3 regions of the Azospirillum sp. ST 5-10 genome follow, and region 3 is predicted to be linked to each of the others. Evidence: predicted binding sites of a transcription regulator. Region 3 holds the regulator's gene; each other region holds the start of a gene.
The links. Region 3 encodes LexA, which represses DNA repair genes until DNA is damaged. Its sites were predicted from a motif close to ATGTTCTANTTTGGTTC; they were not measured.
Positions count from the first base shown of each region.

Region 1: a site for LexA is predicted at 5,061-5,077, ahead of ACSBPG_RS29560 (PA0069 family radical SAM protein). Genes of this name have one in related genera too.
Region 2: a site for LexA is predicted at 1,304-1,320, ahead of ACSBPG_RS11205 (Y-family DNA polymerase). Genes of this name have one in related genera too.

Region 1 is NZ_JBPJSP010000043.1:28,585-35,755, forward strand. Features, by position in the region: gene ACSBPG_RS29545 (putative nucleotidyltransferase substrate binding domain-containing protein) at 1-973, opposite strand, end outside; gene ACSBPG_RS29550 (sodium:solute symporter family protein) at 1,135-2,898, opposite strand; gene ACSBPG_RS29555 (DUF4212 domain-containing protein) at 2,915-3,196, opposite strand; gene ACSBPG_RS29560 (PA0069 family radical SAM protein) at 3,954-5,033, opposite strand; gene leuA (2-isopropylmalate synthase) at 5,195-6,856, opposite strand.
Region 2 is NZ_JBPJSP010000007.1:205,520-212,690, reverse strand. Features, by position in the region: gene ACSBPG_RS11220 (HupE/UreJ family protein) at 1-449, opposite strand, end outside; gene ACSBPG_RS11215 (DUF29 family protein) at 440-700, opposite strand; gene ACSBPG_RS11210 (hypothetical protein) at 784-1,209, opposite strand; gene ACSBPG_RS11205 (Y-family DNA polymerase) at 1,348-2,871, shown strand; gene ACSBPG_RS11200 (error-prone DNA polymerase) at 3,008-6,226, shown strand; gene ACSBPG_RS11195 (tyrosine phosphatase family protein) at 6,353-6,928, opposite strand; gene ACSBPG_RS11190 (saccharopine dehydrogenase family protein) at 7,089-7,171, shown strand, end outside.
Region 3 is NZ_JBPJSP010000023.1:12,825-19,995, reverse strand. Features, by position in the region: gene trpD (anthranilate phosphoribosyltransferase) at 1-347, shown strand, start outside; gene trpC (indole-3-glycerol phosphate synthase TrpC) at 344-1,141, shown strand; partial or broken gene ACSBPG_RS22115 (GNAT family N-acetyltransferase) at 1,158-1,550, shown strand; gene moaC (cyclic pyranopterin monophosphate synthase MoaC) at 1,635-2,120, shown strand; gene ACSBPG_RS22105 (molybdopterin molybdotransferase MoeA) at 2,099-3,349, shown strand; gene lexA (transcriptional repressor LexA) at 3,487-4,236, shown strand; gene ACSBPG_RS22095 (ComEC/Rec2 family competence protein) at 4,270-6,414, opposite strand; gene gltA (citrate synthase) at 6,679-7,171, shown strand, end outside.

The DNA of each region.
Region 1 (7,171 bases), on a different contig from region 3:
CGTCGGTCAAGGTCGTCACGACCCGGCCGATGCCGCGGGCCGAGCCGCCCCAGTCCGCCATCTCGTGCACCAGGTCGGGGACGCGGCCGATCACCGCGCGCAGGTCCGCGGCGGTCGCACACTCGTGGATCTTGCGGGCGAGATAGACCGGCGACGTGGTGTGGCTCTCCACCAGCGCCGAGCCGGAGAGGCAGCCGGCGACGCGCTCGCCGTCCATCACCGGCAGGTGATGGATGTTGTGCCGGGTCATCAGGGCGAGGGCGTCGAACGCCTGGTCGGCCGCCTGGACGCGGTGCGGCGACCGGCTCATCACCGCGGCGACCGGCGTGTCGTAGGGCAGCCGCTCGGCGACGACGCGGCCGCGCAGGTCGCGGTCGGTGAGGATGCCGGCGAGCGTACCGTTCTCGGTGACCAGGACCGAGGACACCCCCTCCTCGCGCATGCGGCGGGCGGCCGCGTCGACCGTCGTGTCGGCGGTCACGCACACCGGCCCGCGGCTCAGCAGCGCGCCGACCCGCTTGGTCAGCAGGTCGAGGTTGCGCGGTGGCGCCGCCGCCTGGACGGAATCGCGCAGGCGGCCGCCGTCGAAGGCGGCGAAGAAATAGGCGAAGGGCGGATGGTCGCGGCGCAGCCGGTCGAACAGCGCGGCCGGCAGGCGCAGCAGCCTGGTGTCCTCGACCACGTCGCTGCGGTTGACGGCGACCCCGCCCCGGAGGATGGCGCGCACGCCGAAGCAGTCGCCCTCGTCGAGCCGGGCCAGCAACCGGCCGTCGGGGTCGCGCTGCTCCACCGCGCCGGAACGCACGATGGAGAGCGAATCGACGGCGTCGCCCGGCCGCGCGACGACGGTTCCCCGCGGCAGATCGACGGCGGAAGCGGCCGCGGCGACCTCGGCCAGGACCTCGGCCGGCAGCAGGTCGAAGGGGTGGTGCTGTCGCAGGAAGGCGCCGGTCTCGGCTTGGGCGGCGTCCATGGCGGACTCTCCGGTCGGGGTGGCGGGCCCTGGCGCGGCCTTCCGGGGACGCCGCACCCGGGGAAGGCCGTACGGGTTCCCGCCGCGAAAAAGAAGGCGGGCCCCGGGAATCGTCCCGGGGCCCGTGCCGCGTGCGGCGCGCGCGGCGCCGCACCGACGGATCAGTGGCTCTGCGCGGCCCCCGCGCCGGACGGCAGGCGGATGAGTTCCACCATCTCCTGCACGTCGCGCGGCGGGGCGGCCGTCACCTTGCTGACCGCGAAGGCGACGGCGAAGTTGATCAGCATGCCGACCGAGCCGATGCCCTCCGGCGAGATGCCGAACAGCCAGTTGGCCGGAACGTCGGCGGCCATCGGCGCGAAGAACACGCCCTTGAAGTACAGGATGTAGCCCATGGTGAACACCAAGCCGATGATCATGCCGGCGATGGCGCCCTCGCGGGTGACCGTCTTCGAGAAGATGCCCATCAGGATCGCCGGGAACAGCGAGGCGGCGGCCAGGCCGAAGGCGAAGGCCACGACCTGGGCGACGAAGGCGGGCGGGTTGTAGCCGAGATAGCCGGCGATGAGGATGGCGACCGCGGCGGCGATGCGGCCGGCCATCAGCTCGTTCTTCTCCGACATGTCGGGGGTGAGCGTGCTCTTCAGCAGGTCGTGCGAGATGGCGGCGGAGATGACGAGCAGCAGGCCGGCGGCGGTGGAGAGCGCCGCGGCGATGCCGCCGGCCGCCACCAGCGCGATGACCCAGTTCGGCAGCCGGGCGATCTCGGGGTTGGCGAGCACCATGATGTCGCCGTTGACCGTCAGCTCGTTGCCCTTCCAGCCGTAGGCGGCGGCCTTCTCGGCGAAGGCGGCGTTCTTGTCGTTGTAGTACTGGACGCGGCCGTCGCCGTTCTTGTCCTCGAACTTCAGGAGGCCGGTCGGCTCCCAGCGCTTGAACCATTCCGGACGGTTCTCGTAGGCGAGGTTGCCTTCGGGCGACCCGATCTCGCCGGTCTGGATGGTGGCCGTCAGGTTGTAGCGGGCCATCGCCCCCACCGCCGGGGCCACCGTGTAGAGGATGGCGATGAAGACCAGCGCCCAGCCCGTCGAGGAACGGGCGTCGCGCACCTTCGGCACCGTGAAGAAGCGGACGATCACGTGCGGCAGGCCGGCCGTGCCGACCATCAGCGCGAGCGTGATGGCGAAGATGTCGATGGTGCTCTTGTTGCCCTCGGTGTACTCGGCGAAGCCGAGATCGGTCACCACCTGGTTCAGGCGGTCCAGCATGTAGCCGCCCGAGGTCAGCTCGGAGCCCATGGCGATCTGCGGCAGGGGGTTGCCGGTGAGCTGGAAGGCGATGAAGACCGCCGGCACCGTGTAGGCGGCGATCAGCACGAGGTACTGGGCCACCTGGGTGTAGGTGATGCCCTTCATGCCGCCCAGCACCGCGTAGACGAACACCACCGCCATGCCGACGATCAGGCCGGTGGCGATGTCCACCTCGAGGAAGCGGGAGAAGACGATGCCGACGCCGCGCATCTGGCCGGCGACGTAGGTGAAGGAGATGAAGATCAGGCAGACCACCGCGACGAGGCGGGCCGTCTTCGAGTAGTAGCGGTCGCCGATGAATTCCGGCACCGTGAACTTGCCATACTTGCGCAGGTACGGGGCCAGCAGCATGGCGAGCAGCACGTAGCCGCCGGTCCACCCCATCAGGTAGACCGAGCCGCCGTAGCCGAGGAAGGCGATGAGGCCGGCCATCGAGATGAACGAGGCGGCGCTCATCCAGTCGGCGGCGGTGGCCATGCCGTTGGCCACGGGGTGCACGCCCTTGCCGGCGACGTAGAACTCGCCGGTGGTGGAAGCCTTGGCCCAGATGGCGATCACGATGTAGAGCGCGAAGCTGGCGCCGACGACGAGATAGGTCAGTGTCTTCAGATCCATGGTCTGGCGTCCCCGGTCAGTCTTCGTGCACGCCGTGTTCCCGGTCGATCTTGTTCATGCGGGACGCATAGAAGAAGATCAGAACGATGAACACGTAGATCGACCCCTGCTGGGCGAACCAGAAGCCCAGCTGGAAGCCGCCGATGCGGATGGTGTTGAGGGCGTCCGCGAAGAGAATGCCGGCGGCGTACGACACCAGGAACCAGACGACGAGGCAGCCGAGGATCAGCCGCAGCGACTTCTGCCAATAGGCGGTTGCGGAGTTGGTTTTCTCCACAGTTTGATTGTGGTCATTCATGGAGTGTCCTCCCACGACGCGATGTTTGTCGTTTCACGTCCGCGAGCCCGCGGTGGGTGACGGCCCGCGGATGTCCCCCAGGGCGTGAGCCCCTGCACGAGACAACCAGATACAGGAAATTCTCCCATCCGTCGAGACAAACGCGAGGTGCTCACGGTATTGGCATGAACTTGTCGCCGGGGTGTGCTCCCGACGATCGGTCCCGGGGAAATCCTTGGCATCCGAGCAGTGCGGTCAGGGGGGGGCGAGCGCTTCCAATATATCACCGGTGAGGTGCAGAAGCGGTGGCGCCGAAGTGAAACGTGGCCGAGGCCTGGAGAATCCCTATTCCAAATATAGAGGACAGGGATTTTCCGATTCTGCAGAAAACCGTGGAGATGTACGGCTCATGGTTGCATGTGATCGATGGTCCGGGCGTTCACAAGAAGGTTCCACTCGAGCCACCTCTTTGGGTGGGTTTCCTTCTGTTGTCCGGCACGACGCGCGAGGTCGTGCGCTCCTACCGGCAATGAAAGAGAACTCGTCTGTCTGATGACCGTCCGAAACTGTGAACGTCGATATGATGTTCTTCTTGGCGGAGCGATCCGGCTGAAATATCATGGAATTACATGGGAATTTCTCCGGACTCTCTGGGATTCCGCGGCGCGCGGAGGGACATGGAGCGGATTTTGTGCCGTTTAAAGAATATTTCACTTGCGAATCATTGATGGCCCCCTGCGTCGGCGCATCCGTCGGACGGGGCGTCCTGCCGGGGCTCTCACAGCAGGGAGAGCTGGTCCCCCGCGGCGGGGGGCACCCGGAACTGGCTGGTGTCCAGGCCGCCCCAGCGCTCGCCCAGGCCGAGGCGGCGACGGGCCAGGGCGAAGCGGCGCGCCAGCATCGCCGCGTAGGCGCCGCCGCCGGTCATCCGGACGCCGAATCCGGTCTGATAGAGGGCGCCGCCGCGGCAGTCGCGAATCAGGCCGAGGACGCGATCGGCGCGGTCGGGCACATGCTCGCGCAGCCAGGCCTCGAACAGCGCCGCCAGTTCGCCCGGCAGGCGGATCAGGATGGTGTTGGCGCCCCGTGCCCCGGCCGCCGCCGCGGCCTCGAGGATCGCCTCCATCTCGTGGTCGGTGAGCCCCGGGACCACCGGGGAAACCAGGACGGCGACCGGCACCCCGGCGTCGGCGAGGCGGCGGATGGTGTCGAGGCGGCGGCCCGGCGTCGCCGCCCGCGGTTCCATCCGTCGGGCGAGGTCGCGGTCCAGGGTCGTGACCGACACGCAGACGTGAACCAGGGTGCGGGCGGCCATGCCGGCGAGCAGGTCGAGGTCGCGCAGGATGAGCGCCGACTTGGTGACGATGCCGACGGGATGGCGGTGGGCCTCCAGCACCTCCAGCACGCGGCGGGTCAGGCCGAGCCCCCGCTCGACCGGCTGGTAGGGATCGGTGTTGGCGCCCAGCGCGATGGTGGTCGGCCGGTAGCCCCTGGCCCGCAGCTCCCGCGCCAGCAGTTCGGGGGCGTTCGGCTTGTGGAAGAGGCGCGTCTCGAAGTCGAGCCCGGGCGACAGGCCGAGATAGGCGTGGCTGGGGCGGGCGAAGCAATAGATGCAGCCGTGCTCGCAGCCGCGGTAGGGGTTGACCGACCGATCGAAGGGGACGTCGGGCGAGTCGTTGCGCGCCAGGATCGTCCGGCTCGTGTCGACGCTCAGCGTCGTGCGCAGCGGCGGCAGGTCGTCGTCGGATGCCGAGCCCCAGCCGTCATCGACGGCGGTCCGCGTCGTCCGCTCGTAGCGGCCGTCGGGGTTGCCGACGGCGCCGCGCCCCTTATGCACCCGATCCGGCACCTCGTCCATCATGGGACGAGCGTGACATCACGATAGGAACAAGACAAGAACAAAAGAGCGCCGCGGGAACTGCGCCCCGCCGCGGGCGGGCTCCGGCAGGAGGCCCCGTCCCTCCCCCACGATGGACGTGGGGGAGGGGGGAGCGAACCCGCTCTGGCGGCGCGGCACCGTCAGCGGGTCGCCCGATTGGCTGCGCTGACCAGGGCGCGCAGCGAAGCGGTGACGATGTCCGGGTCGACGCCGACACCGAACAGGGTGCGGCCGTCGCCGGTGCGGACCTCCACATAGGCCGCGGCCTGGGAGTCCTCGCCGGTGGTGACGGCGTGCTCGCGGTAGTCGACCACGTGCAGGTCGATGCCGACGTCGCGGCGCAGGCTGTCGAGGAACGCGTCGATGGGGCCGGTGCCCTTGCCGCGGATGGTCAGCGGCTTGCCCTCGCGCGTCAGCACCGAGGTCAGGGTGCGCGGGCCCGAGCCCGGGCCGCGCGGCTCCGTCGCGTGTTCGACCAGCGACAGCGGACGGTCGTTCTCCAGATACTCCGCCTTGAAGGCCTCCCAGATGCGGGCGGGCGTCAGCTCCTTGCCGGTTTCGTCGGCGATCGCCTGGACGGTCTTGGAGAACTCGATCTGCAGGCGGCGCGGGATCTGCAGGCCGTACTCGGTCTCCAGCACGTAGGCCACGCCGCCCTTGCCGGACTGGCTGTTGATGCGGATGACCGCCTCGTAGCTGCGGCCGATGTCCTGCGGGTCGATCGGCAAGTACGGCACCTCCCACTGGCCGGAGTTGGACCTGGCCAGCGCCTTCAGGCCCTTGTTGATGGCGTCCTGGTGGGAGCCGGAGAAGGCGGTGAACACCAGCTCGCCGGCATAGGGGTGGCGCGGGTGGACGGGCAGCTGCGTGCAGTGCTCCGCCACCCGGCGCACGGCGTCGATGTCCTCGATGGCCAGGCCGGGATCGACGCCCTGGGTGAACAGGTTGAGCGCCAAGGTCACCACGTCGACGTTGCCCGTGCGCTCGCCGTTGCCGAACAGCGTGCCCTCGACCCGGTCGGCGCCGGCCAGCATGCCCAGCTCGGCGGCGGCGACGCCGGTGCCGCGGTCGTTGTGGGGGTGCAGGCTGATGATGAAGCGCTCGCGGTCCTTGATGGTGCGGCAGAACCACTCGATCTGGTCGGCGTGCACGTTGGGCGTGGACATCTCCACCGTCGCCGGCAGGTTGAGGATCATCCGCCGCTGCGGCGTCGGCTGCCACACCTCGGCGACCGCCTCGCAGATCTCGACGGCGAACTCCAGCTCGGTTCCGGTGAAGCTCTCCGGCGAGTACTGCAGGACCACCTCGGTCTCCGGGCACTCCGCGGCCATCTGCTTGATCAGCCGGGCGCCGGCCACGGCGATGTCGACGATCCCCCGGCGGTCGAGGCCGAAGACGACGCGGCGCTGCAGCTCCGAGGTGGAATTGTAGAGGTGGACGATGGCCCGCTTGGCGCCCCTGATGCCCTCGAAGGTGCGGCGGATCAGCTCCTCGCGCGCCTGGGTCAGCACCTGGATGGTGACGTCGTCGGGCAGGCGACCGCTCTCGATCAGATCGCGGCAGAAGTCGAAGTCGGTCTGCGAGGCGGCGGGAAAGCCCACCTCGATCTCCTTGAAGCCCATCTTGACCAGCAGGTCGAACATCGCCCACTTGCGGTCCGGCCCCATCGGCTCGATCAGCGCCTGGTTGCCGTCGCGCAGGTCGACCGAGCACCAGGTCGGCGCCTTGTCGAGGACGCGGTTCGGCCACTGCCGGTCGGCCAGGGCCACCGGACGGAAGGGGGTGTACTTCCCGGCCGGCATGCGCCGGGTGGCGGCTGCGGTGCCGGCAGAGGTGCCGGCGGCGTCGGGGATGGTGACGTGGTTCATGGCGCTGCTCCTGTGGCCCCTCGCGGGTGTCGCCGGGGGGCGTGTCGTGTCGGGTTCGCGTGGCGAGGAACCGGCGCGGGTCACGGCCGCCGAGCTGCCGGACGGGCTCGGCGGCCGCCGGTAAGTCGCAGCGTGCGCAAGGTTCCGGTGGGCCGGGGGACCGGGCGTCGACGGTGAGCGCTCATGGGAAAGGGTGGCTTCGACCAGTTGGGACGAGGAGAACGCGAAAGGCCCGGACGCTGTCAGAGC
Region 2 (7,171 bases), on a different contig from region 3:
ACCCCGGCGGCGGTCAGCAGCAGCACCGCCGCGGCGAACCCCGCCCACGCCACCGGCGGCCCGGCCTGGACGTAGCCGTGGAAGACGGCCGCCGCCGCGGCCACCAGCACCGTCACCGCCAGGGGTGCCCGCAGGCCGAAGGCCACCAGCGCCCCCACCACCACCAGCGATCCCGCCAGCCCCTGCCCGGCGTAGGGCAGCGTCAGGCCGGCCTGCGCCGCCAGCCCGGCGGCCAGCGCCGCCACCAGCGCCGCCGCCGGCATCTGCCAGACCGCGGCGCCGCCGTTCTGCCCGGCCCACAGGCCGACGGCGAGGAAGCCCAGGAGGTGGGCCAGCACGACGATGGGGCCGACGAAACCGGCGCCGAAGGCGGTGCCGGTCAGCACCGTGCGGGCCTCCGCCGGTGCCGCCGCCAGCAGCAGGGCGGCGAGGACGAGGCTCAGGCGCATGGGATGGCGTGCGGGACGGCGACGGTGCGGGCGCCATCGAAAGCCTCGTCGAGCAGCGCGCCGAGGGTCAGCGGACACGCGGCAGGAACGGCGAGCAGGGCGTCGCGTCCCAAATCCTCGATCTCCTCGGCCAGGTGATCCAGGTCGAGGTCGTTGGGACGCCCGCGCCGCGCCGCCAGCCCGCGCAGCACCGCCGCTTGGTGCTGCGACCAGGCGAACACGTCCTCGTCGTGGGTCGGGCGGTGCTCCATGCGACGCTCCTGGGTCCATCCTCCCCGGCCTCCGGCGGCCATGGGGCTGAGCGGACTTTAGGGAAACGCCGGAACAGTGTCACCTACCGCCGCAGCGGGTCGCGGGTCAGGCTGTCGAGCTGGTGCTGGCGCATCATCAGGTCGCGCTCCTGGGCGGGATCGAGCCGGCCGAGCGCCCGGTCGAGCCGCAGCCGGTCGAGCGCCGGCTGATCGAGGTCGCGCTTGAACGAATCGGTGGCGCCGCGGATGTCGGGCGGCATCGGCGACGGCGTCACCGTCGGGCCGGCGATGCGGGGCGGCGGCGGCGGGGTGGAGCTGCCGCGGCGCACCGGCGGCGCCTCGCCCCCCGGCGCCTTCGCCGGGGGCGGCGGCGCCTCCGGGGCGGCGGCCGGGGGCGGCTGGTCGCCGATCCGCCCGCCCGGCGTGTAGGTCTGGAATTCGGCGGCACGGGGCGCCCCGCCGGCGGTCAATCCGGCCAGCAGGACCGCGAACAGCGTGAATGTCCTCATGCCTTCCATATCGGCATCCCGGCCGCCGCCGGCAAGCCCGCCCTGCGGCCCAGGCAACGCTGGGGACTCCACCCGGAGCGATCTTGGCCCTATGATGTTCCTGTTATGTTCTGACTGCTCGCAGGAAAGGAGGACGGCATGGCGCGGCGCATCCTGTCGCTCTGGCTGCCCCGGCTCGCCACCGACGCGTGGCGGCGCCGGCAGGGGAATCCAGCGGCCCGGCCGGCCGCCGCGGTCCTGGTGGAGCGCGGGCGGCGGCTCGTCGCCGCGGTGGACCGGCTGGCCGAGGAGGCCGGCGTGCGCCCCGGCGCCACCCTGGCCGACGCCCGCGCGCTGGAGCCGGGGCTGGCCGTCTTCGACGCCGATCCCGAGGGCGACGCCCGCCGGCTCGACCGGCTGGCGGACTGGGCGCTGCGCTACACCCCCTGGACGCGGCCGGACGGCGGCGACGGGCTGCTGCTCGACGTCACCGGCTGCGCCCATCTGCTGGGCGGCGAGTCGCCGCTGCTGCGCGACCTGACCGACCGGCTGGCCGCCGCCGGCTTCGAGTCGCGCGCCGCCATCGCCGACACCGCGGCGGCGGCGTGGGCGGTCGCCCGATTCGCCGGATCGCCGCGCCGCGCCGTGCCGCCCGGCGGCCAGCGCGCGGTCCTCGACCCGCTGCCGGTGGCGGCGCTGCGGCTGCCGCCGGCGGCGGCCGAGGGGCTGGCGGCGGTCGGGCTGCGGCGCATCGGCGACCTGCACCCGGTGCCGCGCGCCACCCTGGCCGCCCGCTTCGGGCCGGAGGTCGGCCGCCGCCTCGACCAGGCCCTGGGCCGGCTCGACGAACCGCTGTCGCCGCACCGGCCGGTGCCGCGCCACGCCGCGCGCCTCGCCTTCGCCGAGCCGATCGCCACGCCCGAGGCCATCGCCGCCGCCGTGCGCCGGCTGCTCGAGCGCCTGTGCGCCGGGCTGGAGCGGACCCAGGAGGGGGCGCGCCGGCTGGAGCTGGCGGCGTACCGGATCGACCGCCGGCTCGACGACCCGGTGCAGGGCGTCGCCATCGGCACCGGCCGGCCGCGGCGCGACCCGGCGGGGCTGCTGCGCCTGTTCGCCGAGCGGCTGGAGCGCATCGCCCCCGGCCCCGGCATCGAGGCGATGACCTTGGCCGCCGACGAGACCGGTCCGCTGGGCGCGGCGCAGGTGGGATTCGACGGAGGATTCGGCGGGGACGGCGACGCGGCCCCGCTGGGGGAGCTGGTGGACCGCCTGGGCAACCGGCTCGGGCCGGCCTCGGTGCTGCGGCTGGTGCCGCGCCAGAGCTGGCTGCCGGAGCGGACGGTGGCGGGAGCGCCGGCGCTGGAGGCCGCGGCGGACGCGGCGTCCTGGCCGGCCGACCGGGTGCGGCCGGTGCGCCTGCTCGCCCCGCCGGAGGCGGTGGAGGCGATCGCGCCGATCCCCGACGACCCGCCGGTGCTGTTCCGCTGGCGCGGCGCCGTGCACCGCGTGCGCCGCGCCGACGGGCCGGAGCGCATCGAGGCCGAATGGTGGCGCACGGAGGGCGAGCCGCGCGACTACTACCGGGTCGAGGACACCGACGGGCGCCGCTTCTGGCTGTTCCGCCAGGGCCTCTACCGGCCGGGCGTCAAGGCCGCCTGGTTCCTGCACGGGTTCTTCGGATGAGAGGCGGATCGATGGCAGGCGGCGTGGTCGCATCGTCCCCCCACCCAACCCTCCCCCACTGCGCGGGGGAGGGCCCGTTCCTCCCCCCGCGAAGTGGGGGGAGGTCAGGAGGGGGGACCGACACGGGAGCGCCCCCATGACCCGCTACGCCGAGCTCCAGGTCACCACCAACTTCACCTTCCTGGAGGGCGCCTCCCACGCCGACGAGCTGGTGCGGACCGCCGCGGCGCTGGGGCACGCGGCGCTCGCGGTGACCGACCGCAACACGCTCTCCGGGGTGGTGCGCGCCCACGTCGCCGCCGGCCTGCACGGGCTGCCGCTGGTGATCGGCTGCCGGCTCGACCTGACCGACGCCGGCAGCCTGCTCGCCTACCCCACCGACCGCGCCGCCTACGCCCGGCTGTCGCGCCTCCTCACCCTCGGCAAGCGGCGCGCCCCGAAGGGCGCCTGCTTCCTCGGCCGCGACGACGTGCTGGAGCACGCCGCCGGCATGCTGTTCCTCGCCGTCCCGCCCGAGGGCCGCAAGGACGCCGGCTTCGCCGCCGAGCTGCGGCGCTGGCGCGGCGAGCTCGGCCGCAGCCTGTACCTCGCCGCCAGCCACCGCTACCGCGGCGACGACACCAAGCGGCTGGCCTGGCTGGCCGAGCTGGCGGCCGGGCTGCGCGTGCCGCTGGTGGCGACCAACGACGTGCTCTACCACGGGCCGGGCCGGCGGGCCCTGGCCGACGTGCTGACCTGCATCCGCAGCCACACCACCATCGACGCGGCGGGCTGGCGCCTCGCCGCCAACGCCGAACGGCACCTCAAGCCGGCGGTGGAGATGGCGCGCCTGTTCCGCGACCACCCCGACGCCGTGGCGCGCACCCTGGAGATCGCCGCGGCCTGCCGCTTCTCCCTCGGAGAGCTGCGCTACGAGTACCCCGACGAGGTCGCCGGCGACGGCCGCACGCCCCAGGAGAGCCTGGTCGCCCTGACCTGGGAGGGGGCCGCCGGGCGCTATCCCGACGGCGTCCCCGATCCCGTGCGGGCGACCCTGGAGCGCGAGCTGGCGCTGATCGGCCAGCTCGGCTACGCCCCTTATTTCCTCACCGTGCACGACATCGTCCGCTACGCCCGCGGCCAGGGCATCCTCTGCCAGGGGCGCGGCAGTGCCGCCAACTCCGCCGTCTGCTACTGCCTCGGCATCACCGAGATCGACCCCACCACCACCGACCTGCTGTTCGAGCGCTTCGTCTCGGCCGCCCGCAACGAGCCGCCGGACATCGACGTCGACTTCGAGCACGAGCGGCGCGAGGAGGTCATCCAGTACATCTACGCGAAGTACGGGCGCGAGCGCGCCGGGCTGGCCGCCACCGTCATCCACTACCGCACCCGCGTCGCCATCCGCGAGGTGGGGACGGCCATGGGGCTGTCCGCCGACACGGTGGGACGGCTCGCCGGCGGCGTCTGGGGCTGGAGCAGCGAGGGCATCAGCGAGGAGCGGGCGCGCGAGAGCGGGGTCGACCCCGGCGACCCGCGGCTGGCCCGCACCCTGGAGCTGGCGCGCGAGCTGATCGGCTTCCCCCGCCACCTGTCCCAGCACGTCGGCGGCTTCGTCATCACCCGCGGCCTGCTGAGCGAGCTGTGCCCCGTCATGAACGCCGCCATGGCGGAGCGCACCACCATCGAGTGGGACAAGGACGACATCGACGCGCTCGGCATCCTCAAGGTCGACGTGCTGGCGCTCGGCATGCTGACCTGCGTGCGCAAGGCGTTCGACCTGATCGACCGGCACTACGGCCGCCGCTGGACCATGGACACCCTCCCCAAGGAGGACCCGCGGGTCTACGAGATGCTGTGCCGGGCCGACAGCCTGGGCGTCTTCCAGGTCGAGAGCCGGGCGCAGATGTCGATGCTGCCGCGCCTCAAGCCCAGGACCTTCTACGACCTCGTCATCGAGGTGGCCATCGTCCGCCCCGGGCCGATCCAGGGCGACATGGTGCACCCCTACCTGCGCCGCCGGCGCGGGCAGGAGCCGGTGGACTACCCGTCCAAGACCCTGGAGCGCATCCTCAAGAAGACGCTGGGGGTGCCGCTGTTCCAGGAGCAGGCGATGAGGATCGCCATCGACGCCGCCGGCTTCAGCCCGGACGACGCCGACCGCCTGCGCCGCTCCATGGCGACCTTCCGCCGGACCGGCCAGGTGGCCGGCTTCCGCGACCGCTTCGTCGCCGGCATGGCCGCCAACGGCTACGCCCGGGAGTTCGCCGAGCGCTGCTTCCGCCAGATCGAGGGCTTCGGCGAGTACGGCTTCCCGGAGAGCCACGCCGCCAGCTTCGCGCTGCTGGTGTACGTGTCGGCCTGGATCAAGCGCTTCCACCCCGACGTGTTCGCCGCCGCCCTGCTGAACAGCCAGCCCATGGGCTTCTACGCCCCCGCCCAGATCGTCCGCGACGCCGCCGAGCACGGGGTGGCGGTGCTGCCGCCCGACGTGAACCTCTCGGCGTGGGATTGCACGCTGGAATCTCCCTCCCCCGCCGCCGGCGGGGGAGGGTCGGGGTGGGGGCAAGGTCCGCCCGAGAAACCTAGCCCCCACCCTATCCCTCCCCCGCCGGCGGCGGGAGAGGGAATCCGTGCCCTCCGCCTCGGCCTGCGCCTGGTCAAGGGGCTGGCCCCGGACGACGCCGCGCGGCTGGTCGACGCCCGCGGGGCCGGCTACCGCGACGTCCACGACCTGTGGCGGCGCGCCCGGCTGTCGCCGGGGGCGCTGGAGCGGCTGGCCCGGGCGGACGCCTTCCGCTCCCTGGGGCTGGACCGGCGCGCCGCCCTGTGGACGGTCAAGGCGCTGGGGGCGGAGCCGCTGCCGCTGTTCGCCACCCTCGCCGATTCCGGGCAGGCCGAGCCGGCGGTGGCCCTGCCCGACATGGCGCTGGGCGAGCACGTGGTGATGGACTACGCCAGCCTGACCCTATCCCTGAAGGCCCACCCGCTGGCGCTGCTGCGTGACGGGCTGGCCGGCACCGCCCCGGCGGAGCGGCTGGCGGCGACGCCGGACGGCGCGCGGCTGACGGTGGCCGGGCTGGTGCTGGTGCGCCAGCGCCCGGGCACCGGGAAGGTCATCTTCATCACCCTGGAGGACGAGACGGGGATCGCCAACCTGGTGGTCATGCCGCCGGTGTACGAGCGTTTCCGCCGCGCCATCCTCACCGCCCGGCTGCTGGCGGCGACCGGCCGGGTGGAGAAGGACGGCGCGGTCATCCACCTCAAGGTGGAGCGCCTCGCCGACCTCACCCACCGCCTGGCCGAGCTGACCGCCGACCACCACCGGCCGCCGGCCCCGGCCCGCACCTTCCCCGAGGGGCGGAGCTTCCGGTAACGCGCCGTTTGCCCCCACCCTTCCCACGGCTTCGCCGCGGGTCCCTTCCCTCCCCCGCCTCGCAGGGGAGGGCGAGGGAAGCTCCCTCCCCTGCGAAGCGGGGGAGGGTTGGGGTGGGGGTGACGGTTACACCAGCCCCTCGACCTCGCGGTTGCGGCCGCAGCCGCGCATGAACTCCACCATCTCCGGCCGCGCCTTGGCGTAGGCGCGGTGGCGGGCGCGCACGGCGGCGACCAGCTCGCCGCCGCGCCCGAGCTGGGCGTCGGCGTATTCGGTCATCAGCAGGTTGGGCCACGCCTTGCCGCGGATCGCGGCGACGGCGGCCATGGCGTCGGCCGCCGGCAGGTCGGGGCGGGCCTGAGCCAGGATCATGGTCAGCGCCGCGGTGGAGCGCGACACGCCGGCGTGGCAGTGCACCAGCAGGTGGCCGCAGCCGGCCGGCTCCTCCAGCAGGTCGCGGCCGAAGGCGAGGATGCGCTCGACGTCGGCCGGGGTCGGCGCCTGCATCGACCCTTCCGGCTCGATGACGTCGTGGAAGCGCAGCTCCAGCCGCTCGTGCTCGCCGTAGGCGCCGAAGGCGGTCGGCTCCGGGTGGTCGGGGTCGAGGATCGACAGCACGTGGCTGACCCCCGACTCGCAATGGCCCTCCAGCTCCTCCAGCCCGCAGACGGTCACGGCGAAGGGAACGAAAGTGTGCGGCATACGGTGCGCTCCATGGCAATGGCAGGGGGGATGCGGGCCGGGTCCGCGGTCGGTGCAAAGGCGGTGCTCCCCCGTCGCGCCCCGGCTCGGGCTGGACAAGGGCGGCCAACGTCCCCACCCTGAAAGATCGGTACGAGCATACCGGATGGAAAGGGTGGGGATGATGACGCACGTCCTGCTTCTGGGCGCCGGCAAGATCGGCAGCATGATCTGCCACCTGCTGCACGCCACCGGCGAGTATGC
Region 3 (7,171 bases):
AGATCACCACCACCGGGCCGACGCGGGTCGCCCAGCTTCGCGACGGCGTCGTCAGCGTGTTCGACGTCGAGCCGCAGGATGCCGGTCTGTTCGTCGCCTCGCCCGAGGCGCTGAAGGGCGGCGACGCCGAGACCAACGCGGCGGCGATCCGGGCGCTGCTGGACGGGGCGCACGGCCCCTACCGCGACATCGTCCTCCTGAACGCCGCCGCCGCGCTGGTGGTGGCCGGCAAGGCGGCGGACCTGCGCGGCGGGGTCGACCTCGCCCGCCACGCCATCGACGGCGGCGGCGCCCGCGACGTGCTGCGCCGCCTCGTCACCATCACCAACGAAACGGTGCCGGCATGAGCGACGTCCTCACCCGAATCTGCGACGCCAAGCGGGCGCTGGTGACCGCGCGCAAGTTCGCCCGCCCCCTGGCCGACGTGGAGAAGGCCGCCCGCGCCGCGCCGCCGCCGCGCGGCTTCGCCGCGGCGTTGCGGCGCGCCGTCGCCGAGGGGCGCTACGGCCTGATCGCCGAGATCAAGAAGGCCAGTCCCTCCAAGGGTGTCATCCGGCCCGACTTCGACCCGCCGGCGCTGGCCCGCGCCTACGCGCTGGGCGGCGCCACCTGCCTGTCGGTGCTGACCGACGAGCCCTATTTCCACGGCCGCGACGAGTACCTGGTGGCGGCCCGCGGCGCCGTCGACCTGCCGGCGCTGCGCAAGGACTTCATGATCGACCCCTACCAGGTGGCGGAGGCACGGGCGCTCGGCGCCGACTGCATCCTGCTGATCATGGCGGCCCTCGACGACGCCCTCGCCGCCGACCTGGCGGCGGCGGCGCATGGCTGGGGGATGGACGTGCTGGTCGAGGTCCACGACCGTCCGGAGCTCGACCGCGCGCTCGCGCTCGACGCCGAGCTGTTCGGGGTCAACAACCGCAATCTCAAGACGTTAGCGGTCGATCTTAAGACGACGGAAGAGCTGGCGCCGCACGTTCCCGCCGACCGCACCCTGGTCGCCGAAAGCGGCCTCCACGGGCCGGCCGACCTGGCGCGCATGGCCGCCGCGGGGGCGCGCTGCTTCCTCGTCGGCGAGTCGCTGATGCGCCACGACGACGTCGCCGCCGCCACCCGCGCCTTGCTGGCGCGCGCGGCCTGAGCATCGGAGCGGCCCCGTGCCGGACATCGCCGTCACCGCCGAGAGCCCGCTCGCCGCGGAGGCCGCAGGGCTCATCGGCGAACTCGACCGCTATCTCAACGCCCTCTACCCGGCCGAGGAGAATTTCCTCCTCGACCCGGCGGCGCTGGCGGCACCGGAGATCCGCTTCTTCCTGGCGCGCCGGGACGGAGAGGCGGTGGGGTGCGGTGCGCTGCGCGTCGACAGGGCGGACGGCTACGCGGAGATCAAGCGCATGTACGTGCGCCCCGACGTCCGCGGCCGCGGCGTGGGCCGCCGCCTGCTGGCGCGGCTGGAGGCGCAGGCCCGTGCCGAAGGGCTGGGCGCCCTCCGCCTCGAGACCGGCATCCGGCAGCCGGAGGCGCTGGCGCTCTACCGCAAAGCGGGGTTCCGGGAACGCGGGCCGTTCGCCGACTATCCGCCGGCGCCCGCCAGCCTGTTCATGGAAAAGACCTTCCGAACCGGGGAGAACGAGATGAGCGGCGGCTTCACCCATTTCGACGCCGAAGGCCGCGCGGTGATGGTGGACGTCTCCGACAAGGCGGAGACCGAACGCACCGCGACGGCGCGCGGCAGCGTGCTGATGCGGCCGGAAACCGTCGCGCTGATCGTCGAGGGCGGCGTCAAGAAGGGCGACGTGCTGTCGGTGGCCCGCCTCGCCGGCATCATGGGGGCCAAGCGCACGCCCGACCTGATCCCGCTGTGCCACCCGCTGATGCTGACCTCGGTCAAGGTCGAGCTGACGGTCGACCCCGCGCGCAACGCCGTCGACATCGAGGCGACCTGCAAGCTCAAGGGGCAGACCGGCGTCGAGATGGAGGCGCTGACCGCCGTCTCGGTGGCGGCGCTGACGGTCTACGACATGTGCAAGGCGGTCGACCGCGGCATGACCATCACCGAGGTCCGCCTCGTCCACAAGGCCGGCGGCAAGAGCGGCGAGTGGGGCGCCGCCGCGCCGTGACCGCGGCCCTGCCGACCGTCGAGGAGGCGCTCGCCCGCATGCTGGCGGCCTGCCCGCCGCTGCCGGCCGAGACCGTGCCGCTGACGGCGGCGCTCGGCCGCGTGCTGGCCGAGCCGGTGGTCGCCCGCCTGACCCAGCCGCCCTTCGCCGCCTCCATGATGGACGGCTGGGCGGTGCGCGCCGCCGACGTGGCCGGCGCCGGGGCCGAAGCCCCCATGGTCCTGCGCCGCATCGGCGAGGCCTCCGCCGGCCACGCCTTCGCCGGCGCGGTCGGCCCGGGAGAGGCGGTGCGGATCTTCACCGGGGCGCCGCTGCCCGCCGGAGCCGACGCCGTCGTCATGCAGGAGGACTGCACGGCCGGCGACGGGACGGTGCGCGTCGGCCGCGCGGTGGCCGCCGGGCGGTTCGTCCGCCCGCCCGGCCTCGACTTCACCGCCGGCAGCCCGGTCCTGCCGGCCGGGCGCCGCCTGACCAGCCGCGACGTGGCGCTGGCCGCCGGCGCCAACGTGCCGTGGCTGGTGGTGCACCGCCGCCCCCGGGTCGCCGTGCTGGCCACCGGCGACGAGATCCGCCTGCCCGGCGAGCCCCTGGGCCCGAGCCAGATCGTCAGCTCCAACGCCTTCGGCCTGTGCGCCCTGATCGAGAGCCAGGGGGGCGTCGCCCACAACCTCGGCATCGCGCCGGACCGCGACGAGGCCCTCGCCGAGCGGGCGGCCGCGGCCGAGGGGGCCGATCTGCTGGTCACCGCGGGCGGCGCCTCCGAAGGCGACCACGACGTGGTCCGGCGTCTGCTCGACGGCGGCGAGCCGGTGGTGCGCGGCGTCGCCATGCGTCCGGCCAAGGGCGTCCTGTTCGGCCGCGCCGGCGGGCGCCGTCTGCTCGGCCTGCCCGGCAACCCGGCGTCGGGCACGGTCGCCGCCGTCCTCTTCCTCAAACCCCTGCTGCGCGCCTTCCAGGGGCTGCCGGCCGACGACGGCCGCCGCGGCGTCGCCCGCCTCGACGGCCGGCTGCCGGCGAGCGACGAGCGCGCCGACTACGTGCGCGCCGCCGTGACGTGGCGCGACGACGGCACGGCGGTCGCCACGCCCTTCGCGCGTCAGGATTCCGCCATGACGTCGCGGATGGCGCAGGCCGACGCGCTGATCGTCCGGCCGCCCCACGCACCGCCGGCGGAGACGGGGGCGCACGTCGCCTTCCTGCGGCTCGGCGGCGGCGTTCTGGAGCTTTGACCGCGGGGCGACTCGGCGCGTATCTTTTCAGCCGAGACAACGTTTCCAGGCTTGACGCCGGAGCGGAACCAAACTAGAACAAACCCAACCGTTTTTCTTTTGTTCCGATCGTTTCGGCCGGCGTCCGGGAGGGACTCATGCTCACGCGCAAGCAGCAGGAACTTCTGCTCTTCATCCACGAACGGCTCGGCCAGGGCGGGGTGTCGCCCTCCTTCGACGAGATGAAGGACGCGTTGGGGCTGAAGTCCAAGTCGGGCATCCACCGCCTGATCACCGGCCTGGAGGAGCGCGGCTTCATCCGCCGCCTGCCCCACCGCGCCCGGGCGCTGGAGGTGCTGCGCCTGCCCGACGGCATGGAGCCGCCGCGCGGCATCCAGCCCGAGCCGGTGGCTGCGGCGGCGCCCGCCGCGCCGGCCCGGACGCCGCGCCCGCGCTTCCAGCCCAACGTGATCCGCGGCGACTTCTCCGGCGCCATGCCGGGGCGCGAGGTGGTGGCCGCCGCCGAGACGGTGCAGCTCCCCCTCTACGGCCGGATCGCCGCCGGCACGCCGATCGAGGCGCTGCGCGACGGCGCCGGGGTGGTCGACATACCCGCCACCATGCTGAACCCGGGCGAGCACTACGCCCTCGAGGTGGCCGGCGATTCCATGGTGGAGGCCGGCATCCTCGACGGCGACACGGTGGTGATCCAGCGCTGCGACACCGCCGACAACGGCACCATCGTCGTCGCCCTGGTGGACAACCACGAGGCCACCCTGAAGCGCCTGCGCCGCAAGGGCAACACCGTGGCCCTGGAGCCGGCCAACGCGTCGTACGAGACGCGCATCTTCGGCGCCGACCGCGTGCGCGTCCAGGGCCGCCTCGTCGGGCTGATCCGCAAGTACTGACGGGACGGGTCCGAGCAGAGTCGCCCGACCGGCTTAACGCCCGGTCCACGGCCGCTCGCCGCGCCCGCTGCGCACGTCCTCCACCCGCACGCCGTCGGGCGAGAGGTAGAGCGCGTGGCCGCCGCGCCGCCAGCGGTGCCAGCGGTCGATCACCGCGGCGGCCGCGCAGCGGCCCGCCGCCTCGGCGCTGACGACGGCGTCCGCCGCCGCGCAGTCCTCCGCCAGCGCCTCCGGCGCCCGCGCCAGCGCCACCGTCCGCCCGCCGGCCCGGTAGAGGCAGCCCAGGGCGTCGCAGGCGAGCCGGCCGTCGGCGCTCCGCCCGGCCGCCGGCCAGGGGGCGCCGCGCGCCCGTGCCCCGTCGCGGCGCAGCCAGACCTCGGCGACGAAGCGCTGGCCGCGTGCCGAGGAGAAGGACAGGGTGCCGTCGGCGGCGCGCACGGCGACCAGGTCGCCCTCCCCCGCCACCAGCACGTCCGGCCGCCCGGCCAGGGCCGGCGAGACGAGGCCGAGCGCCAGGCCGGCGACGCCGAGGACCCGCCACGGCCGCCGCCACAGGGTCAGCCACAGCCCGCCCAGCGTGACCGCCGACAGGCCCCACAGCGGCATGGCGGGGACCGGCGCGGTCGCGCCCGGCAGGGCGCTCACCGTCTCGGCCGTCCACAGGATCGCCGACACGCCCCAGCCCATGGCGGCCAGCGCCGGCTCCTCCAGGCCCAGCGGCATCAGCAGATAGGCGAACAGCCCCGCCGGCATGACCCAGAAGGAGGTCACCGGCACCGCCAGCATGTTGGCCAGCACGCCGTAGAAGGCGATGGTCTGGAAATGGAAGAGGGCGAACGGCGTGGTCGCCGCCGAGGCGACGACGCTGGTCAGCGCCACCCCTCCCAGGTAGAGGACCGCCCGGCCGGCCCAGCCCTGGCCGCTGCGCCAGCGCCGCAGGGCCGGCGCCGCCAGCTCGTAGGTGGCGATCAGCGCCACCACGGCGGCGAAGGACATCTGGAAGCTCGGCCCCAGCAGGCTGTCGGGCAGGACCAGCAGCACGACCGCGGCGGCGAAGGCGACCAGGCGCATGCTGAAGGGGTCGCGGTCCAGCATCACCGCGGCCAGGATCAGCCCGGTCATCAGCACCGAGCGCAGGGTCGGCACCGGCGCCCCGACCATCAGGGTGTAGGCGACGGCCGCGGCGAGCCCGGCGGCGGCGGCGATCTTCTTGATCGGCCAGCGCAGCGCCAGCGGCTCGGCCAGCGCCAGCAGCGCCCGCACGGCGAAGAACACCAGCCCCGCCACCAGGCCGATGTGCAAACCGGAGATCGACAGCAGATGGGCGAGGCCGCTGTCGCGCATGGCCTGCAGCGCCGGTTCGGGAATGCCGGCCGGCTCGCCGTTCAGGAGCGCGGTGGTGATCCCCGCCTCCGGCCCGCCGAGGACGGCGGCGACGCGGGCGGCGACGGCGTCGCGCGCCGCCTCGAACGCCACCCGCACCGCCGGCCAGCCGCCGGGCGGCGGCGCCGCGAGCAGCGTCGGCGCGGCGACGGCGTAGCCGACGCCGCCGATCCCCTCGAAGAAGGCGTGACGGCGGAAGTCGAAGGCGCCCGGCGCCGCCGGCGCCGACGGCGCACGCAGGGAGGCCCGCAGCCCGACCATGGCGCCGGGCGGCGGCGGGTCGCCGGCGACCCGCACCCGGACGCGGCGCGGCGTCGCCTCGGCCGCCAGCCCGGCGATCGTCGGCCCCTCCAGCACCAGCCGCCCGCCGCGCGCCAGCCGCTCCACGCCGACCACGCGCCCGGTGACGGCCACGACGCCGGTGGGCCGCTCCAGGAGCGGCGCCGCCACCAGCGCGGTGCGGAGTTGCGCCGCGGCGAAGCCGAGCGCCACGGCCAGCAGCGCCAGGGCCGGCAGCAGGAGCGCCGGCCGCCGCCGGAGCGCGATGGCGAGGACGGCGGCCAGCGGCGGCGCCGCGACGCCGGCCCAGGCCGACGGCTCCGCCGGCAGGGCGAAATAGACGGCGGCCCCGGCGCCGAGTCCGGCCGGCGTCCACAGCGCCCAGCGGTCGCGCTCCGCCGCCGCGAGCGCCGCCAGGCGCGCGGCGGCGCGGGCCGCCGGGTGGGAGGACACCGCGCCCGGCAGGCCGCCCGGAAGGCCGCCCGGGCGGTCGTCGTCGAGCAGCCCTTCAGCCACCGCGGCACCGCCCTGCCCGCATCGAATGACTCCCTCCCACCGCTGAATGTGTTACACCTCCGCGGCAATGCCGCCGTGCCAGGACAGGACACGTGACGCCGACCGCCGTGCTCATCCGCTTCGCCCTCCCGCACGCAGGCGTGCTGTGTGCAGCCGCGAACGTCGGTCGCGCCGACGCGTTGATATCCGCCGCCCACGGAACTATGCTGCGCCGATTCGTCACGGGCGGGAAGGCCCCCAACCCATAAATAAGGACGTGCCGAGATGACCCAGACTGCGTCGTCCAGCGACACCGTCACCCTGATCGACAACCGCACGGGCAAGCAGGTCACCCTGCCCGTCATGCACGGCTCGACGGGGCCGAGCGTGATCGACATCCGCAAGCTGTACGCCGAGACCGGACATTTCACCTACGACCCGGGCTTCACCTCGACCGGCAGCTGCGAATCCCAGATCACCTACATCGACGGCGACGAGGGCGTTCTCCTGCACCGCGGCTATGCCATCGACGACCTGGCCGAACATTGCAACTTCCCGGAGGTCTGCTTCCTCCTGCTCAACAACCACCTGCCCAACGCGCAGGAGAAGCAGGAGTTCGAGAACATCATCCGCCGCCACACCATGGTGCATGAGCAGCTGACCCGCTTCTACAGCGGCTTCCGGCGCGACGCCCACCCGATGGCGGTGCTGTGCGGCGTGACCGGCGCGCTCTCCGCCTTCTACCACGATTCCACGGACATCGACGATCCGGTGCAGC